DNA from 2 places in the Streptomyces sp. NPDC005408 genome. Region 2 is predicted to be linked to the other one. Evidence: riboswitches for the same ligand, from Rfam matches in the RefSeq annotation. Region 2 holds a riboswitch; the other holds the start of a gene.

Region 1 (9,686 bases), on a different contig from region 2:
CCTGGGAGTGGGGGTACCGCCCTCGGTCAGGACCGGGTCCGAGCCGTCAGGCTCAGAAGTCCATGTCACCGCCCGGCATGCCGCCCGGAGCGGCGGCGCCCGCCTTCTCCGGCTTGTCGGCGATGACGGCCTCGGTGGTCAGGAACAGCGCCGCGATGGAGGCCGCGTTCTGCAGGGCAGAGCGGGTCACCTTCGCGGGGTCGATGATGCCCTCGGCGATCATGTCGACGTACTCGCCGGTCGCGGCGTTCAGACCGTGGCCGACGGCCAGGTTGCGCACCTTCTCGACGACGACGCCACCCTCGAGACCACCGTTGACGGCGATCTGCTTGAGCGGAGCCTCCAGCGCGAGCTTGACGATCGCGGCACCAGTGGCCTCGTCGCCCGTGAGCTCGAGCTTCTCGAAGACCGAGGAAGCCTGGAGCAGAGCCACGCCACCACCGGCGACGATGCCCTCCTCGACGGCCGCCTTCGCGTTGCGAACGGCGTCCTCGATGCGGTGCTTGCGCTCCTTGAGCTCGACCTCGGTCGCGGCACCGGCCTTGATGACGGCCACGCCGCCGGCCAGCTTCGCGAGGCGCTCCTGGAGCTTCTCGCGGTCGTAGTCCGAGTCGGAGTTCTCGATCTCGGCACGGATCTGGTTCACGCGACCGGCAACCTGGTCGCTCTCGCCGGAGCCGTCGACGATCGTGGTCTCGTCCTTGGTGATGACGACCTTGCGGGCGCGGCCCAGCAGGTCCAGGCCCGCGTTCTCGAGCTTGAGGCCGACCTCCTCGGAGATGACCGTGCCGCCCGTGAGGATGGCGATGTCGTTCAGCATCGCCTTGCGGCGGTCACCGAAGCCCGGAGCCTTGACGGCAACGGACTTGAAGGTGCCACGGATCTTGTTGACGACCAGGGTCGACAGGGCCTCACCCTCGACGTCCTCGGCGATGATCAGCAGGGGCTTGCCCGACTGCATGACCTTCTCCAGCAGCGGAAGGAGGTCCTTCACGTTACTGACCTTGGAGTTGACGATCAGGATGTACGGGTCGTCGAGCGACGCCTCCATACGCTCCATGTCGGTGGCGAAGTACGCCGAGATGTAGCCCTTGTCGAAGCGCATACCCTCGGTGAGCTCGAGCTCCAGACCGAAGGTCTGGGACTCCTCGACGGTGATGACGCCTTCCTTGCCGACCTTGTCCATGGCTTCGGCGATGAGCTCGCCGATCTGGGTGTCGGCGGCGGAGATGGAGGCCGTCGAAGCGATCTGCTCCTTGGTCTCCACGTCCTTGGCCTGCTCGAGCAGGGCGCCGGAGACGGCCTCGACGGCCTTCTCGATGCCACGCTTGAGGGCCATCGGGTTGGCGCCGGCCGCCACGTTGCGCAGGCCCTCGCGGACGAGCGCCTGGGCGAGGACGGTCGCGGTGGTCGTACCGTCACCGGCGACGTCGTCCGTCTTCTTGGCGACTTCCTTGACCAGCTCGGCGCCGATCTTCTCGTACGGGTCCTCGAGCTCGATCTCCTTGGCGATGGATACACCATCGTTGGTGATCGTGGGGGCGCCCCACTTCTTCTCGAGGACGACGTTGCGGCCCTTGGGGCCAAGGGTGACCTTGACGGCGTCGGCGAGCTGGTTCATCCCGCGCTCGAGACCGCGCCGTGCCTCCTCGTCGAACGCGATGATCTTGGCCATGTGAAGTGGTCCTCCCGGACTGGGGTGGATTCTCCGGACCGCGCTGGCGCCCGCGACGGACGGCCTGAGAGCCGTGCGGTTCCTTGCCCCGCCGACCCTTCGGGCCTCACCGACCCGGTCCTTAAGCTGTCACTCTCACCTGCAGAGTGCTAACGCCAATGATTAGCACTCGACCTATGAGAGTGCAAGCGGCTTCGACGAAGCCTCGATGAGGGGTGGTGGCCGGGTGACGGGTGGGCGCAAGCGGCTCTCGCGGATCGCGGACGGGCACGGAGACGCACGAAGGGCCCGCATCCCCCTAGGATGCGGGCCCTTCGTGCGTGAGTGTCGCGTGAGTGCGTCGGTGGCCGATCGCGCCGAGATCAGACGGCGAGCTTGACCATGTCCGCCTGCGGCCCCTTCTGGCCCTGCGAGATCTCGAACTCGACCCGCTGACCCTCTTCAAGGGTGCGGTATCCGTCCATCTGGATCGCGCTGTAGTGGACGAAAACATCCGCACCACCGTCGACCGCGATGAAGCCGTACCCCTTCTCCGCGTTGAACCACTTGACGGTGCCCTGAGCCATGCCTAACTCCCCTATTACTGGCCCTTGCACAGGTCCGCACTTCGCGGACCCGGGTCAGAACTCACCACCCGACAGGAGGGGGTGTGCGCCGGAACGCGTCGACCGCGGCTGAATGTATCTGCCCAACTGCCCTCTGCAACAGGTCAATCAGACGAGAAATCCGAGCGCGCGCGAACGGATAATTGAACCGAATTCAAGAAATTCCGGGGCAAGTCGGGCCCGGCAAATGGCGCTTAAGGAGGCAATTCGATCGCGCACATTGGCTGCTTCTTCTTGGGCCCGGGCGCATTCTCATATGCGGTCGGCACAAGCAGCGGAGGGGGCTTCCCCAACTGTACCGCGCTCAACCATGCAGAATTGCCCCCTCCGCTTCTCTTGCGGAGGGGGCAATTCTCTTAACGCTGCGTAACTCAGCCGCCGGCGACGGCGGGAATGATCGAAACGCCCGCACCGTCCGGGGTCGCCGTCTCGAGACCCTGCTCGAAACGCACGTCGTCGTCATTGACGTACACGTTCACGAAGCGGCGCAGCTTGCCCTGGTCGTCCAGGACGCGCGCGGCGATGCCCGTGTGGTTCTTCTCCAGGTCGGAGATCACCTCGGAGAGCGTCGCGCCCTCCGCCGGGACCTCGGCCCGACCGCTCGTGTACGTACGGAGAATGGTGGGGATGCGGACGTTCACGCTCATGGTGTTCTGCCTTCCGTAGGTAGTCAGCGGGCCAGGCCGGCGTCGCGGAACGCGTCGAGGCTCGGGCGGATGGTCGCCGTGGGACCGGTCGTCGGAGCGACGGCGTCGAGGGTCTTGAGACCGTCACCGGTGTTGAGCACGACCGTGGTGAGCGCCGGGTCGAGCACGCCCGCCTCGATCAGCTTCTTCGTCACGCCCACGGTCACGCCACCCGCGGTCTCCGCGAAGATGCCCTCCGTACGGGCGAGGAGCTTGATCGCGTCGACGATCTGCTCGTCGTTGACGTCCTCGACGGCGCCGCCGGTGCGGCGCGCGATGTCCAGGACGTACGGGCCGTCGGCGGGGTTGCCGATCGCCAGCGACTTGGCGATGGTGTTCGGCTTCTGCGGCCGTACGACATCGTGCCCGGCCTTGAAGGCGGTCGACACCGGCGAGCAGCCCTCGGCCTGGGCGCCGAAGATCTTGTACGGCTTGTCCTCGACCAGGCCGAGCTTGATCAGCTCCTGCAGGCCCTTGTCGATCTTCGTGAGCTGCGAGCCCGAGGCGATCGGGATCACGATCTGGTCGGGCAACTGCCAGTCGAGCTGCTCGCAGATCTCGTACGCCAGCGTCTTGGAACCCTCGCCGTAGTACGGGCGGAGGTTGACGTTGACGAAGCCCCAGCCCTCGCCCAGCGGGTCGCCGATGAGCTCGGAGCAGAAGCGGTTGACGTCGTCGTAGTTGCCCTCGATGCCGACGAGCTCGCCGCCGTACACCGCGGCCATGACGACCTTGCCCTGCTCCAGGTCGTGCGGAATGAACACACAGGAGCGGAAGCCGGCCCGCGCGGCGGCGGCGCCGACAGCGCCCGCCAGGTTGCCGGTGGAGGAGCAGGAAAGAGTGGTGAAGCCGAAGGCGCGCGCGGCCTCGACGGCGATCGCGACGACACGGTCCTTGAAGGAGTGCGTCGGGTTGCCGGAGTCGTCCTTGATGTACAGGCCGCCGGTGACGCCCAGCTCACGGGCGAGGTTGTCGGCCTTGACGAGCTTGGTGAAGCCGGGGTTGATGTTCGGCTTCTCGGCCACGTCGGCGGGGACGGGCAGCAGCGGGGCGTACCGCCAGATGTTGTTCGGACCCGCTTCGATCCGCTTCTTCAGCGCCTCGGGGTCATCGGCCGGAAGGTCGTACGCGACTTCGAGTGGCCCGAAACAGGAGGCACAGGCGAAGATCGGGCCAAGGTCGAAACGCTCTCCGCACTCGCGGCACGAGAGCGCCGCGGCGGGACCGAGGTTCACGGGGGTGGTTGCGACAGTCTGCACAGCCATGGTGGCGAGGCCCTTTCTCCTCATCTTCCTCGCGACGCATTTCGCCACGAGACGGAATTGGCACCTTCCCCACCGTGACCTCGCGGTCGGCGGGAGGGTTGCCGGGACTTCAACGGGCCGTTCCCTCTGTCCCTCTGGATGAGCGGTATTCGGTTATCAGCGTGAGGACCCCCGACATGCGACGGTCATCCGCGTTGTTCAAGACTGTAACCGAAGGCCCGGACGCTTGAGATAGTCGTCCGAACCGCGAGATGGATCACAGGATCCGGATGTCAGAGGGAGACGCGCACGTGCTGGAAGAGGTGGAGCGCTGGCTGACCAGGCGTTCCTGGTCTGCGGCCGACCGCCCGCTCGGCCGGCTGATGGCCGGCAAGCGCGGTACGACCATCAGCGTCGTCCTGCCCGCGCTCGACGAGGAGGCGACGGTCGGCGAGATCGTCACCGTGATCCGGCGTGAGCTGATGGAGGCCGTACCGCTCGTCGACGAGCTGGTCGTCATCGACTCGGGTTCGACCGACCGTACGGCCGAGGTGGCCGCGGCTGCCGGAGCGCGCGTCGTGCACCGGGACTCGATCCTGCCCCGGATACCCGCGGTCCAGGGCAAGGGCGAGGTGCTGTGGCGGTCGCTGATGGTGACCGGCGGCGACATCGTCTGCTTCGTCGACGCTGACCTCAAGGAGTTCTCGGCCGACTTCGTCTCCGGGATCGTGGGGCCGCTGCTGACCGACCCCGAGGTGCAGTTCGTCAAGGCGATGTACGACCGGCCGCTCGGCGAGGTGTCCGGTCAGGGCGGCCGGGTGACCGAGCTGGTGGCGCGGCCGCTGCTGAATCTGCACTGGCCGCAGCTGGCCGGGTTCGTCCAGCCGCTCGGCGGGGAGTATGCGGCGCGGCGCTCGCTGCTGGAGCGACTGCCCTTCCCCGTGGGTTACGGAGTGGAGCTGGGTCTGCTGGTCGACGCGCTGCACACGGTGGGGCTCGACGCGCTGGCGCAGGTGGACGTCGGTTCGCGCAAGCACCGCCACCAGGACGGTCAGGCGCTGGGGCGGATGGCCGCGGCGATCTACCGTACGGCTCAACTGCGGCTCTCCCGCGGTCACTTGGTGCGGCCTGCGCTCACACAGTTCGAGCGGGGCGATGAGGGCTTCGTACCGCGGACACATGCAGTGGACACCGAGGAGCGGCCGCCGATGCGCGAGATCGGCGAGTACGCGGCACGGCACGCGGCATGAGGACCGGCATGAGGACACCGAGTGGCGCAGTCCAGCCGTACGCACGTTTGAGGGTTTACAGGAAGGGCTAGGTTTCGGCACATGGTCTCCCAGCAGCCTGCCGCCCAGATCCTTGTCGCGTCGAACCGCGGCCCGGTCACATACACGCGTCAGCAGGACGGTTCGCTGGACGCCCGCCGCGGCGGGGGCGGTGTGGTCTCCGGTCTGTCCGCGATCGACTCCGAGTCGGACTCGGTGTGGGTGTGCGCCGCCCTCAGCGACGGCGACCGCGAGGCGGTACGGCGCGGGGTGGCCGAGCCCGGGGTGCGGATGCTCGACATCGACGCCGATGTGTTCGCCGACGCGTACAACGGGATCGCGAACTCCGTGCTGTGGTTCGTGCACCACATGCTCTACCAGACGCCGCTCGAGCCGGTCTTCGACGCGGAGTTCCGCCGCCAGTGGGCCTCGTACGAGGCCTACAACCGCGCCTTCGCCGAGGCCCTGGCCGAGGAGGCCGCGCCGGGCGCCGACGTCCTGGTGCAGGACTACCACCTGGCGCTGGTGCCCCGGATGCTCCGCGCCCACCGCCCCGACCTGCGTATCGGCCATTTCTCGCACACGCCGTGGGCACCCGTCGACTACTTCCGGATGCTGCCCGACGACATCGCCGCCCAGCTGCTCGGCGGCATCCTCGGCGCCGACCGGGCGGCGTTCCTCACCCACCGCTGGGCGGATGCCTTCACCGACTGCTGCCACACCGTGCTTGGCCCCGGCATCCCTTCTGGCACCCGGATCGGGGTGCACGGTCTCGGCGCGGACGCGGACTTCCTGCGGGAGCGCTCACACCGGCCCGACGTGGAGGAGCGGCTGGCCGCGCTGCGCGAACAGGTGGGCCCCGGGCGAAAGACGATCGTGCGCGTGGACCGCACCGAACTGTCCAAGAACATCGTGCGCGGGCTGCTCGCCTACCGGCACCTGCTGGAAACCCGGCCCGAATGGCGGGAGCGGGTCGTCCACGTCGCCTTCGCGTACCCCTCGCGGCAGGACCTGGCGGTCTACCGCGAGTACACGGCCGAGGTCCAGCGCGTCGCCGACGAGATCAACTCCACGTACGGGTCGGAGACATGGAGCCCGGTCGTCCTGCATGTGAAGGACGACTTCGCCCGCTCCCTGGCCGCGTACCGGCTGGCGGACGTCGCCCTGGTCAACCCCATCCGGGACGGTATGAACCTGGTCGCCAAGGAGATCCCCGTCGTCTCCGACGACGGCTGTGCGCTGGTGCTGTCGCGTGAGGCGGGAGCGCACGAGGAACTGGGCGAGGACGCGGTCACGGTCAATCCGTACGACGTGACCGGCACCGCCGACGCGCTGCACCAGGCGCTGACCATGCCCCACGACGAACGGGCCCACCGCACCAAGCGGCTGGCGGCCGCGGCGACCGCGCTGCCGCCGCAGCAGTGGTTCCTCGACCAGCTACAGGCGCTGCGCGAGGGCTCCTAGGAACTCCACGACCGCCGCCGGACCCGGCAGCAGCAGGTCGGCGCGGTCCGCGACCTCCGGCACCTCGGCGCTGCCGCTGCACACCAGCAGGCCGGGGATGCCGTCCGAGCGGAGCTTTTCGACGGCGGCGAAGGCGGGCAGATCCCCGAGGTCGTCCCCGGCGTAGAGGACGGCTTCGGCCTCCACTTCGCGTACGTACTCGGCAAGCGCCACGCCCTTGTCCATGCCCGGCGGGCGCAGCTCCAGGACCATACGGCCCGGCTCCACGATCAGTCCGTGGCGGGCGGCGAGCTCGGCGAGCGGATCGCGCAGGGCGTCGAAGGCGGCCTGCGGGTCGGAGGCGCGGCGCGTATGGACCGCGACGGCCTGGCCCTTCTCCTCGATCCAGGTGCCCTGCCACGCCCCGATGTCGTCGAGGAATCCGGGGAGTTCGGCGCGGGCGGCCGCGACACCGGGATGCGGGGCCGGCGTTTTGACCGTGCCGGACACGGCGTCCCAGCGCTCGGCGCCGTAGTGACCGAGGACGACGAGATGGTCCAGGCCCGGCACTCCGGCGAAGCCGCCGTACCGGACGGCGACACCCGCGGGGCGTCCCGTGACCACGGCGACGGATGCGATACGTGGCGCGAGCGCGGCGAGCGCCGGGACGGTGCCGGGGTGGGCGCGGGCCTGTTCGGGGTCGGGCACGATCTCGGCGAGAGTGCCGTCGAAGTCGAGGGCGACGACGGCTTTCTGCGGCCGGGCGAAAATCGCGGCCAGACCGTCACGGCCGGCGGGGGTGGACGGCGTCGGCAGGGGATGCGGGTACGGGGAGCTGCCCATGGACCGACCCTATCGGCGACTTCGTTTCGCGTCCCTGACACGGCGGAGCCGGTTGACCGTGACCGGGTCGTGGGCGAGGGCGCGCTCGTCGTCGATGAGGGCGTTGAGAAGCTGGTAGTAGCGGACCGGGGAGATGCCGAGCTGTTCCCTGATGGCCCTCTCCTTCGCGCCGGGCCCCGGCCAGGAGCGGTGCTCCATGGCCAGTACGGCACGGTCACGCTCGGAGAGCGCCTGGTCGTCGGTCATACGATCCAACATATCGGCGACGGGTTGTTCTCTGCCGCGGACCGCCGGGACTACTCGGCGTTCTCCTTGACGGTGGCGGCGCGGGCGATGCGGCCGAGAACATCAGCCGGGTTGGCGCCCGGCTCCACAGCCTGTCCGACGTTCTTCTTGATGTTCTCGCTGACGGCCGCCCATGAGGTCTTGCCGACGGGCGGAAGCACCGAGGTGGGGAGCTCTTCCAGGAACTCCTTGAGGTCCTGGTGCTCGGGGTCCGCGGCCATCGCCTCGGAGGCGGAGACCGTCACCGGCAGCAGGTCGTTCTGGCCGGCGAAGTCGAGGACGTTCTTGTCGCTGAAGACGAAGTCCAGGAACTTGCCGATCTCGACGCGGTGGCCGTTCTGCTTGAAGCCCATGATCCAGTCGGCGACGCCCATCGCCGCCTTCGCCTTGCCGGTGGTGCCGGGCAACGGCACCTTGCCGACGTCGATATTGGCCTTCGCTGCGGCCTGCATCAGGGAGGGGTGGCCGTTGACCATGCCGACCTCGCCGCGCGTGAAGGCGGCGAAGGCGTCCTTGCGGTTCAGCTTGCCGGGGGCGACAGGGCCCGTGAGCTTCTTGTCGACCAGCTTCGTCTTCAGCCAGTTGAAGGTGGCGACGTTCTGCTCGGAGTCGATGGCGTAGTTGCCGGTGGTGTCGGTGTAGCCGTCACCACCGCTGAGCAGCCACATCATGGTCTCGGCCTGGGCCTCTTCAGGACCCAGCGGCAGCGCGAAGGGGTACTTCGCGTCGGTGTTGTCCTTCAGCTTCTCCGCGTCTTCGACGAGGTCGTCCCAGGTCTTGGGGGTCTCCTTGATCCCGGCCTCTTTGAAGAGCTTCTTGTTGTAGAAGAGCAGCCGGGTGGAGGCGACGAACGGCAGTCCGTACTGGACGCGCTTCATCTCACCGGCGTCGGTGAGCGGGCCGAGGAAGTTGGACTGCACGGGTATGGAGAGCAACTGGTCGGCGGAGTACAGCTTGTCGGCCGCGGCGTAGTCGGCGTACGCGCCGATCTGGGCGACGTCCGGGGCCTTGCCGGCCTTGACCATCTCGCCGACCTTGCGGTCGATGTCGTTCCAGGACTCGATCTGGACGTCGATCTTGATGCCGGGGTTCTGCTTCTCGAACGCGGCGCTGAGGTCGGCCCAGTACTTCTTGCTGCTCTGGCCGCCGGACACGTCGTAGTCGGCCGCCACCAGCTTGAGGGTGACATCGCCGGAACCGCTGGTTGTGCCACAGCCCGCGAGAGCCGCCGTCATGCCCAGTGCGGCGAGCGCCGCGGTCAGACCCAAGAAGCGCTGATGCACAGCTCTTCCCCCACCCTCTGCTTTGGTTGCCCGTCTTGTCCCAGTCGGTCCCCCGCGACGTCCTGTGAGATGAGCTGCGATTTTCCACCATCCGGAGGTATGAGGTCTACTCCACTGCATATCACTTCCGCAACGTCAGTCCCGGGGCCACTTCCGTGACGTCCGTGCCCGGCCGGGCAGGCATTGCCCGGGCACGCCGCGGGCTGCTAAGCACGTCCCTTGGCACGAAGTGGTCGATGCCGGTCCCGAGTTACGCGTATGTCGCGAGGAGCCCTGTCGCATGTCCCGTACCGCAGCAGAGATTGCCACCCAGCCCGCCTGCTGGCGCCGAGCGGCCGAGGCCGCGGCCGCCTT
Region 2 (9,686 bases):
CGCGGCACCGAGCGCCGCGGCGGCGGTTGCCGCCGCCGCGGACAGCACGGTGACCCGGGCACTCTGAGTGAGGCCGGACTGTGAGGGCCGTCGATGGGACGCCACGGGCCGCGCTCCCTTCCGCTGTACGACGAGTACGAGGGATGTTGCGCGGCAGACAGTAGCCGTGCGACCACACAGCGGCCAAAGCCGTGACGGGCACACAAAGTGACGCCCCGCCGGAGACCACAGGTCACCGGCGGGGCGTGACGTCAGCTGGAGTTGACGTAATTCGCCCGTTTGGGCGGGCGCGAGGCGCTTGTCAGATACGCACGCCGAACTGGAACGGCATGTTGTTGATCGACTCGTAGCGCACGCTGGCGCCGGGCTTCGGGGCGTGCAGCACCTGGCCGTTGCCCGCATAGAAGCCGACGTGGTGCATGTCGCCGTAGAAGATGACCAGGTCGCCCTGCTGGAGCGCACTCTGCGAGTAGATGCGGGTACCGGCGTTGGCCTGCGACTGGGAGGTCCGCGGTATGGAGACGCCGGCCTGCGAGTACGCCCAGGACGTCAGCCCGGAGCAGTCGAAGGAGCTGGGGCCGGAGGCGCCGTAGACGTACGGCGAACCCATCTTGCTCTGCGCTGCGGCGAAGGCTGCGCCCGCACGCTGCGAGGCGGGGACCGAGTTGCCGAGGTCCGCACGCGAGTTGTCGCGGTTGGCGCGGGACTCGTCGGCGGAGAGCGCGGCACGCTCCTGCGCGGTCAGCGAGTTGAGGAGCTTCTGCGCGGCGGCGAGCTTGCTCTGGACTTCCTTCTTCTTCGCGCCCAGCTGCTTGCGGGTGTCCGCGAGGTCGCCCAGCTTGTCCTGGGCCTCCTTGCGCTGCTGCGCGAGGGTCCGCTGCTTGGCCTGGATCTCGGCCAGCGCCTCGGTCTGCTTGGAGCCCAGCTGGTCCAGCGCGGAGGCCTTCTCCAGGTAGGTGTCCGGGTCCGAGGAGAGGAAGAGCTGCACGGCGGGGTCGATGCCGCCGGAGCGGTACTGGGCGCTCGCCACCGAACCGAGGCCGTCGCGCAGGGTGTTGAGCTCGTCCTGGCCGCGGGCGACCTTGTCCTGAATGGCGTCGACCTGCTTCTGGAGCTTGCCCTGCTGCTCCTTGGCCCCGTTGTACTTCTCGGTGGCCGCCTCAGCCTCTTCGTAGAGCTTGTCGACCTTCTCCTTGACTTCGCTCTTGCTCGGCTTCGGGCTGGCCTGGGCGGCCTGGGAGGTCAGGGCTACGGCCGCGGCGGCGGTCGCGGTGAGCACGGTCACACGGGTGCGGCTCGGCTGCTTGGGTCGACGGTGGGACGCCACGAAGGCGAGCTCCTTCTTCCTCGAGCCGCCTACCGGGCTGTGGGGGTTTGAATCCCCGGCTCCGCGCACACAACACCCCGGACAAAAGGGCTGAACTACGCAGATTCGGCGGTACCTTCGCTGTTCACTCCGGATGAGCGATCAACCGCGCGAAGGTTCGAGGCCCGACCTTAGTGACCTTCTTGTGATCACTTCAAATCCTGTTGAGAAAAATCTCGGCCACCGAGCGCATTCTTTACTCACATCACACGCGTAGTAGTGGCCACTTGACACTACGTTCAGTCAAGATGAGCACGAATTCGGGCATTAGGTACGGGAGTTATTTAGACCCGCGAAAGCCGCTTCAGCAACAAGGCGGACGCGACGGGCCTGGCGCCCGCCTTCGCCACTCCGTCGGCGACTTCGCGGTCGGTGGAGACCACCACCACGGGCCGGCCCGGCGGCTCCGCCCGTACGAGCTGACGGATCAGCTCGTCCGCGGTCACACCCGGCTTGGAGAAGAGCACCCGCACCCCGCGCGGGGGCGCGAGCAGCACCGGGGCGGCCAGTTCGGCCCCGTCGAAGACGCAGGTGATCTCGGCGCCGGTCTGCGCGGCGAGCACCGACAGCCCGCCGAGCAGCCGCAGCCGCTGCTTCTCCAGCGGCATGGTCGGATAGCCGGTCTTGGTGACGTTGTAGCCGTCCACCACAAGATGCGCCTGGGGCAGCGCGAGCAGCTGGTCGAGCAGCGCGGGGTCGGTCTCGGACAGCGCGCGGGCCGCGATGTCCTTGGGTGACATCCGGCCCGGCTCGACCGCGTCGACCGTGTCGGCGGGGTGCAGGGCGGCGGGCGGCAGGGCCAGTTCACGGCGCAGCCCCTGAGCCGCGTCGAGCACGGTGTCCAGGAGCAGCCGCAGCCGCATGTCCTCGATCGAACGACCCTCGCGGGCGGCCCGGCGGCCCGCCTCGACGGCCGCCTCCGCCTCCCCGAGGCGTGCCTTGAGCCGCCGGCTCTCGCTCTCGGCCGCCGAGACCTGGGCCGCGGCCTCCGACCTGATGGCCTCGATATCAGCGTCCCTGCGGCGCAGAGCGGCCTCGCCGCGCTTCATGTCGCTCTCGACGCTGCGCAGCCTGCGGCGAAGCGATTCGGCTTCCTTGCGAGACGTCTCCAGCTCCGTACGCAGTCGCTCGGTCTCGCTCTTGATCAGGCCGCGTGCCTCGCTCAGCTCCTCGCGCAGCCGCTCCAGCTCGCGCCGGCCCGCCTCGTCCGCGCGCTCGGCGTCCGCGCGCAGGGCCTCCTCGCCCGCGGCGGCGACAAGTTTCACCCATCCGGTGGGCCGCAGGACATATGCGGCGGCCGCCACATCGACCGGATCGGCGGCCGCGGGCGGCGATCCGGACTCCAGCGCGGCGGACAGCTCAGGCTGCGCCTGGCTGAGCCGCTCGCCGATCCGCTGGCGGAAAACCGGGTCGCCCTCCAGGGCGGCGGCCATCGCGTTGCCCGCGAACTTGGCGCGACGACTCGGGGTGAATCGGGCGTACTGCCGCAGCTGGGCGGGAAGTTCGGCGACGGTCAGACCGCCGAACGCGTCCGAGACCAGCGCCACGACTCTGCGCCGTACGCCTTCGGGCAGCGGGCGGTCGAGCGCCTCGGCTGCGTCACCGGCCGCACCGGCCGGCTCAGCGCCGCTTTCAGGCTGCTCCACGATCCGTCACCCCACTACCCGTTCGGGCCGCTCCCTCAGGAGCCGGCGCCCGGCCTGTCCACCAGCTCGATCTGGTCCACCGCATTGCACCAGCGGCAGCGCACCGACTCGATGGTCTCACTGACCACCTCACGCTCCTCGACCGTCGGCTCTCCGGCCAGGTCCAGATGGACGTACTCGACGACCTTGGAGGAGCGGGTGACATCGAAGCGGGTGAGATTGCCGCACAGCGTGCAGCGCCAGCGGGTCTCGGCGGTCGGCGAGGGAACCGTCGTCATCGTGCCGTCCTCTTTCGTCGTACGAGTGCGGGTGCCGCTGTGCGCCGTCGAACTGCGGGTGTACTGCCCGTAACCCTACGGCCTCGCAGGTACCCCATGGCGCGGCGAGGCACCCTGTACCGTTCGGTCCCACTACGCCATGCTCTGTCCATGATCGGTTGGCGGGGAGCGGTCCGGGGCGCGGTCACCGGGCCCGCGGTGACATACGGCATGATCGCCATCTGCTGTGCGGTGTTCGTGATCAGTCCGGTCTCGGGCCTCAATCCGGTGTACGGCACCGGTGACGCGCTGCTCGCCGCGCAGAGCGGGTACTTCGCGCGGTGGGGCGTGATCCCCGCCGAACTGCTGAGCAGCTCCCCCGGCACCCTGCTCACCCCGCTCACCGCCCTCTTCGTCCACGGCAGTTGGCTGCATCTGCTGGGCAACATGCTCTTCCTCTACGTCTTCGGGGCGATGGCCGAGGAACGCATCGGGCAGCTGGAGTTCGCCCTCTTCTACCTGGGCTGCGGCTACCTCGCGCTGCTCGCCTACGCGGCGGCCAACGCCGAATCCGACCAGACCCTGGTGGGAGCGTCCGGGGCGATCTCGGGGGTGCTCGGCGCGTTCCTGTACCTCTTCCCGAAGGCCCGGGTCACCAGTCTCTTCCCGTTCCTCTTCTTCCTGCCGCTGCGCTTCCCCGCGTGGATCGTGCTGATCTTCTGGTTCGCCCTCCAATGGCTGGCGGCCCAGGGCGCGGGCAGTGGCCCGGGGGTGGCGTATCTCGCGCATCTGGTGGGGTTCGGGGTGGGCTTTCTGTACGCCTGGGGACGTTTCCGCCGTAGTACTAGAGTGAAGGCCCAAGCAGCGGCCACTGAGGGAGAACGCCAGCCGTGATCACCGCGATCGTGCTCATCAAGACCAGCGTGGACCGCATCCCCGAGATCGCCGAGTCGATCGCCGCGCTCGACAGCGTGAGCGAGGTCTTCTCGGTGACCGGCACGTACGACCTGATCGCCATGGTGCGCGTGGCCAAGCACGACGACCTGGCGGACGTCATCCCCGGCAAGATCAGCAAGATCCCGGGCGTGGAGGGCACGGACACGCATGTCGCGTTTCGTACGTACTCCCAGCACGACCTGGAGGCGGCGTTCGCGATCGGCCTCGACGCGTAGCACCCGGCGGGGCGCACTGCCCCCACAGCACACAAGCCCGCGCCGGCCGGCGCGGGCTTGCAGCGGGTCCGGGGCGGAGCCCAGGCGTCAGACCGCCGGGACGCAGCGGCCGTCCTCCGTGTGGTAGGTCCACTTCGCGCCGACCGTGACCAGTTCCCGCACCGCCCCCACGAAGCGCTCCACGTGCTCGTCAGGCGTACCCGCCCCGAAGCTGACCCGGATCGCGTTGAGCGAGCGCTCGCCCGGCTCGGCCTCCGGGGCGCCGCACTCGCCCGGGTCCTGCGGGTCGGTGCCGAGCAGCGTGCGGACCAGCGGGTGGGCACAGAACAGGCCGTCCCGGACGCCGATGCCGTACTCCGCCGAGAGCGCCGCCGCGAAGTGCGAGCTGTTCCAGCCGTCGACGACGAACGAGATGACGCCGACCCGCGGGGCGTCGTCACCGAAGAGCGAGAGGACCTTGACCTCCGGGACCTCCGCAAGGCCCGCGCGGACCTTCGCCACCAGCTGCTGCTCCCGCGCAACGAGGCTGTCGAAACCGGCCTCGGTGAGCGCCTTGCAGGCGGAGGCGATGGAGTAGACCCCGATGACGTTCGGCGAGCCTGCCTCGTGGCGGGCGGCCGTGGTGTGCCAGTCGACGTCCACGCCCCCGTCCGTGCGACGGGCCACCTTCCGCGAGGCGCCGCCGCCCGCCAGGTACGGCTCCGCCTCCCGCAGCCAGTCCGCGCGGCCCGCGAGCACACCCGAGCCGAACGGCGCGTACAGCTTGTGCCCGGAGAAGGCGACCCAGTCGACGTCCAGGTCCTTCACGGAGACCGGGTGGTGCGGCGCGAGCTGAGCCGCGTCCAGCACGATCCGCGCACCGTGCACGTGCGCCGCGGCCGCCAGCTCCTTCACGGGCCACAGCTCACCGGTGACATTGGACGCGCCGGTCACGCAGACCAGCGCCGGGCCGTACGAGTCACGGTCGGCGAGCGCATGCTCCAGAGTCCGGACCGCTTCGGCCGGTGTACGCGGGGCGTTCAGGTACGTCACGCGGGCGTCGCGCCACGGCAGCAGCGAGGCATGGTGCTCGGTCTCGAAGACGAAGACCTCGCAGTCCGCGGGGATCACGGCCGCCAGAAGATTGAGGGAGTCCGTGGTCGAGCGGGTGAAGACGACCTGGTCGCCCTCGCGGCAGTCGAGGAACTCTGCGACCGTGACCCGGCTGTTCTCGAAGAGGTCGGTGGACAGCTGCGAGAGGTACCCGGCGCCGCGGTGGACGCTGCCGTAGTACGGCGCGTACGCGGCGACGTCGTCCCACACCCGCTGCAGTGCGGGGGCGCTCGCCGCATAGTCGAGGGCGGCGTAGGTGACCTCGCCACCGGTGACGAGCGGCACGGTCACATCACGGCCGAGCACCGGCAGCGGCGCCCCGCAGGCGGGGTCCGCGGACTCGGAGCAGGCGGACGAGGCGGCGGAAGCGGCGAAGGCAGAAGAGTCGGCGGTGGCAACGGCGTTCGGGCGTGCGGACATGGCGGTATCTCCCGGCAGGACAAGACGGAATGAGCTTCGGTAGACCCGCGCGGGCGCTCAACGGCCGCTCGCCGCACGGGGGTTGCCTCGACCACACGGCGATCGCCGCGCGGAGGCGTACTGAAGTGGGGGCTTGGAAAGCCCTATCGCATTCGCTTGCTCACGAGACTGCTCCCTTGAGGACCAGGACCCCAGGGTGTGCAGGGGTCCGCGCTTGCCGCAGACCTCGCTGCCTACGGCCTGGTCTTCACCCGGGGCACCCCGCCACGGACGGAGGGTTGCCGGACAGCGAGCCGGGGCCGTAATCGCTGTCACTCATGACCTTGAAGAGCATCCTGCCATACGTCGCACCGTGCGCAAGGCGTGGTCCGGTTCCTGAGACAGGAACCGGACCACGCCTTGCTTCACGCAGTCACGCGTTGCTCGCGGCCACCCACCGCTTGAGCGCCGCCTTCGCCGCCCCCGAGTCGATCGACTCCGCCGCCTTCGCCATCCCGGCCGAGATCTGCTCGGCGAGCGACCCCTCCCCCGGTGCGAGAGCAACGAGCGCCGCCGCGGAGTTCAGCAGCACCGCGTCCCGTACGGGCCCGGTCTCGCCGCTCAGCAGCCTGCGCGCGACATCCGCGTTGTACGAGGCGTCCGCGCCCCGCAGGGCCTCCACCGGCACCAGGTCGATGCCGATGTCCCGCGGGTCGAAGGCCTCCTCGCGCACCTGCCCGTCCCGGACCACCCACACCCGTGACGTGGCCGTCGTCGTCAGCTCGTCGAGCCCGTCGTCGCCCCGGAAAACCAGCGCCGACGATCCGCGCTCGGCCAGCACCCCGGCCACGATCGGCGCCATCCGGGCGTCCGCGACACCGGTGGCCTGCGCCTTCACGCGTGCCGGGTTGGTGAGCGGGCCGAGGAAGTTGAACGTGGTGCGGATGCCCAGCTCCTTGCGGGCGGCCGCCACATGCCGCAGCGCCGGGTGGAACTTCACCGCGAAGCAGAAGGTGATCCCCGCTTCGTCGGCGACGGCGGCGACCCGCTGCGGGGTCAGCTCCAGATTGACGCCGAGCTTCTCCAGGACGTCCGAGGCACCGCTCGCGCTCGACGCGGCCCGGTTGCCGTGTTTGACGACCTTCGCACCGGTGCCGGCCACGACGATCGCGGACATCGTGGAGATGTTGACGGTCTTGGCGCCGTCGCCGCCCGTGCCGACGATGTCGACGCTGGGCCCGGGAACCTCGATCAGGTTCGCGTGCTCGTACATGGTGCGTACAAGACCGGAGATCTCCTCGACCGTCTCGCCCTTGGCCCGCAGGGCGACCACGAAACCGGCGATCTGGGCGTTCGTCGCCTCGCCGCTGAGGATGCGGTCCATGGCCCACGCCGTGGCGTCGGCGCTCTGGTCGCGGTTGCTGAGGAGAGCCTCCAGCACGCCCGGCCAGGAGTGTGCCGCCACGCTGTCGCCGCCAACCGGGGTCACAACGTTCATGGTCCACTCCAGGGTCCACAGCCGAGTAGGAATGCCCCCACCCTATCCAGCCCCGGGCACAGCAAAGAGCCCCGTCCGGCGAATGGACGGGGCTCCCGCTGTGGCGACCGCGACGTGCGGCCGGGTGGGATCAGTGGTGGCCGTGGCCGCTGGTGATCTCCTGGAACTCTTCCGGCGTCGGCTTGGGGATCTGGTTCCCCTCGCCGTAGTAGCTCTTGCTGAGCTTGGCCCTCAGCTTCTGGCCACGGGTGAGCTTGCGCTCGACGCCGTTCTCGTCGACCGTCGGGCCGATCTCCACGGGCTTGTACTGCTCGTGCGCCGTGAGCGTGTGCAGAGCACCCTGGCTGAGCGGCTCGTGGACCTCGACGAACTCACCGTGCGGCAGGCGCTTGATGATGCCGGACTCGCGTCCGTGCAGCACCTTGTCCCTGTCGCGACGCTGCAGACCCATGCAGATCCGCTTGGTGATGACGAAGGCGATGACCGGTCCGACGAAGAAGCCGATCCGGGCGAACCAGGTGATGCTGTTGATCGACAGATGGAGGAACAGGGCGAACATGTCGTTTCCACCGGCGATCAGCAGGATGAAGTACCAGGTCAGCCACGCCACGCCGAAGGCCGTACGGGTCGGGGCGTTGCGCGGGCGGTCCAGGATGTGGTGCTCGCGCTTGTCCCCGGTGATCCAGGACTCGACGAAGGGGTAGACCGCGATCGCGACCAGGACCAGCGGGAAGATCATCAGCGGGATGAAGACACCCAGGGCGAGGGTGTGGCCCCAGGCATTGATCTCCCAGCCGGGCATCGCCCGGATCAGGCCCTCGGAGAAGCCCATGTACCAGTCGGGCTGGGCGCCCGTGGACACCTGGTCCGGACGGTACGGGCCGAGCGCCCAGATCGGGTTGATCGAGGCGACCGCCGAGACCACCGCGATGACACCGAAGACCAGGAAGAAGAAGCCTCCGGCCTTGGCCATGTAGATCGGCAGCAGCGGCATGCCGACGACGTTCTTGTTGGTCCGGCCGGGACCCGCGAACTGCGTGTGCTTGTGGAAGAACACCAGGATCAGGTGCCCCACCAGCAGGCCCATCATGATGCCGGGCAGCAGCAGGATGTGGACCGAGTAGAACCTGGCCACGAAGTCGCCGCCGGGGAACTCCCCGCCGAAGAGGAACATCGACAGATACGTGCCGACGACCGGCACCGACAGGATCGCGCCCTCCATGAACCGGACACCCGTTCCGGAGAGCAGGTCGTCGGGGAGCGAGTAGCCGGTGAAGCCGGTGAACATGCCGAGCACCAGCAGCAGGAAGCCGAACAGCCAGTTGATCTCGCGCGGCTTGCGGAAGGCGCCCGTGAAGAAGACGCGCATCATGTGCACGAGCATGCCCGCGATGAAGATCAGCGCCGCCCAGTGGTGGATCTGCCGGATCAGCAGACCGCCACGGACGTCGAAGCTGATGTCCAGCGTCGAGGCGTACGCCTCCGACATCCGCACACCCTGCATCGGGATGTAACTGCCGTGGTACTCCACCTCGTTCATCGACGGGTGGAAGAACAGGGTCAGATACACACCCGTGAGGATGATGATGATGAAGCTGTAGAGGCAGATCTCACCGAGCATGAACGACCAGTGGTCCGGGAAGATCTTGCGCATATTGGCCTTGGCCAGGCCGTAGATCCCCAGTCGGCCGTCCGCCCAGTCGGCCACCCGCTCACCGGCGGGTGCTTTGCGCTTGGACTCTGCTGTAGTACTCATCCGCGCTCCCAGAAGGAAGGACCGACGGGCTCATCGAAGTCGCCGAGCGCCTCAAGGTTGCCCTCAGCATTCACGCCGATCCGCAGCTGCGGAAGGCGGTGACCGGCCGGGCCGAAGATGACGCGGGCGCCGTCGGAGAGGTCGAAGGTGGACTGGTGGCACGGGCAGAGCACGTGGTGCGTCTGCTGCTCGTAGAGGCTGATCGGACAGCCGACATGCGTACAGATCTTCGAGAACGCCACGATGCCCTCGTGCGACCACTCGAGCTCGCGCTTGTCCTTGATGTCGTCCGGCTGGATCCGGACGATCATCAGGGCCGCCTTCGCGATCTCCTTCTGGAAGTCGTCCGCGTCCTCCTCCAGGCCCTCGGGCTTGGCGAAGGTCAGCGAACCGATGGCGACGTCCTCGGGACGCAGCGGCTCATCGGTGTTCATGTTGATGAGCTGCTTGCCATCGGCCCACAGCGTCGAGCGCAGCTTCTTCTCGGGCAGCGGGCCCAG

What was found. Region 2 has a riboswitch for S-adenosylmethionine ahead of ABZS64_RS25860 (aminotransferase class V-fold PLP-dependent enzyme). Riboswitches for the same ligand answer to the same signal wherever they lie in the genome.
Region 1: another riboswitch for S-adenosylmethionine. It lies ahead of thrC (threonine synthase); the one in region 2 lies ahead of ABZS64_RS25860 (aminotransferase class V-fold PLP-dependent enzyme).

Annotation. Positions count from the first base shown of each region.
Region 1 is NZ_JBEXEX010000006.1:151,242-160,927, reverse strand. It holds gene groL (chaperonin GroEL) at 53-1,675, opposite strand; gene ABZS64_RS08815 (cold-shock protein) at 2,038-2,241, opposite strand; gene ABZS64_RS08810 (MoaD/ThiS family protein) at 2,652-2,927, opposite strand; gene thrC (threonine synthase) at 2,951-4,231, opposite strand; SAM riboswitch class I at 4,249-4,376, opposite strand; gene ABZS64_RS08800 (glucosyl-3-phosphoglycerate synthase) at 4,522-5,460, shown strand; gene ABZS64_RS08795 (trehalose-6-phosphate synthase) at 5,542-6,942, shown strand; gene otsB (trehalose-phosphatase) at 6,916-7,764, opposite strand; gene ABZS64_RS08785 (DUF3263 domain-containing protein) at 7,774-8,022, opposite strand; gene ABZS64_RS08780 (sugar ABC transporter substrate-binding protein) at 8,061-9,284, opposite strand; gene ABZS64_RS08775 (sugar isomerase) at 9,613-9,686, shown strand, end outside.
Region 2 is NZ_JBEXEX010000031.1:69,645-79,330, forward strand. It holds gene ABZS64_RS25830 (NlpC/P60 family protein) at 1-105, opposite strand, end outside; gene ABZS64_RS25835 (NlpC/P60 family protein) at 302-1,327, opposite strand; gene ABZS64_RS25840 (NYN domain-containing protein) at 1,651-3,012, opposite strand; gene ABZS64_RS25845 (hypothetical protein) at 3,048-3,290, opposite strand; gene ABZS64_RS25850 (rhomboid family intramembrane serine protease) at 3,441-4,163, shown strand; gene ABZS64_RS25855 (Lrp/AsnC ligand binding domain-containing protein) at 4,160-4,441, shown strand; gene ABZS64_RS25860 (aminotransferase class V-fold PLP-dependent enzyme) at 4,529-5,953, opposite strand; SAM riboswitch class IV at 6,159-6,276, opposite strand; gene trpD (anthranilate phosphoribosyltransferase) at 6,366-7,430, opposite strand; gene ABZS64_RS25870 (cytochrome bc complex cytochrome b subunit) at 7,561-9,186, opposite strand; gene ABZS64_RS25875 (Rieske 2Fe-2S domain-containing protein) at 9,183-9,686, opposite strand, start outside.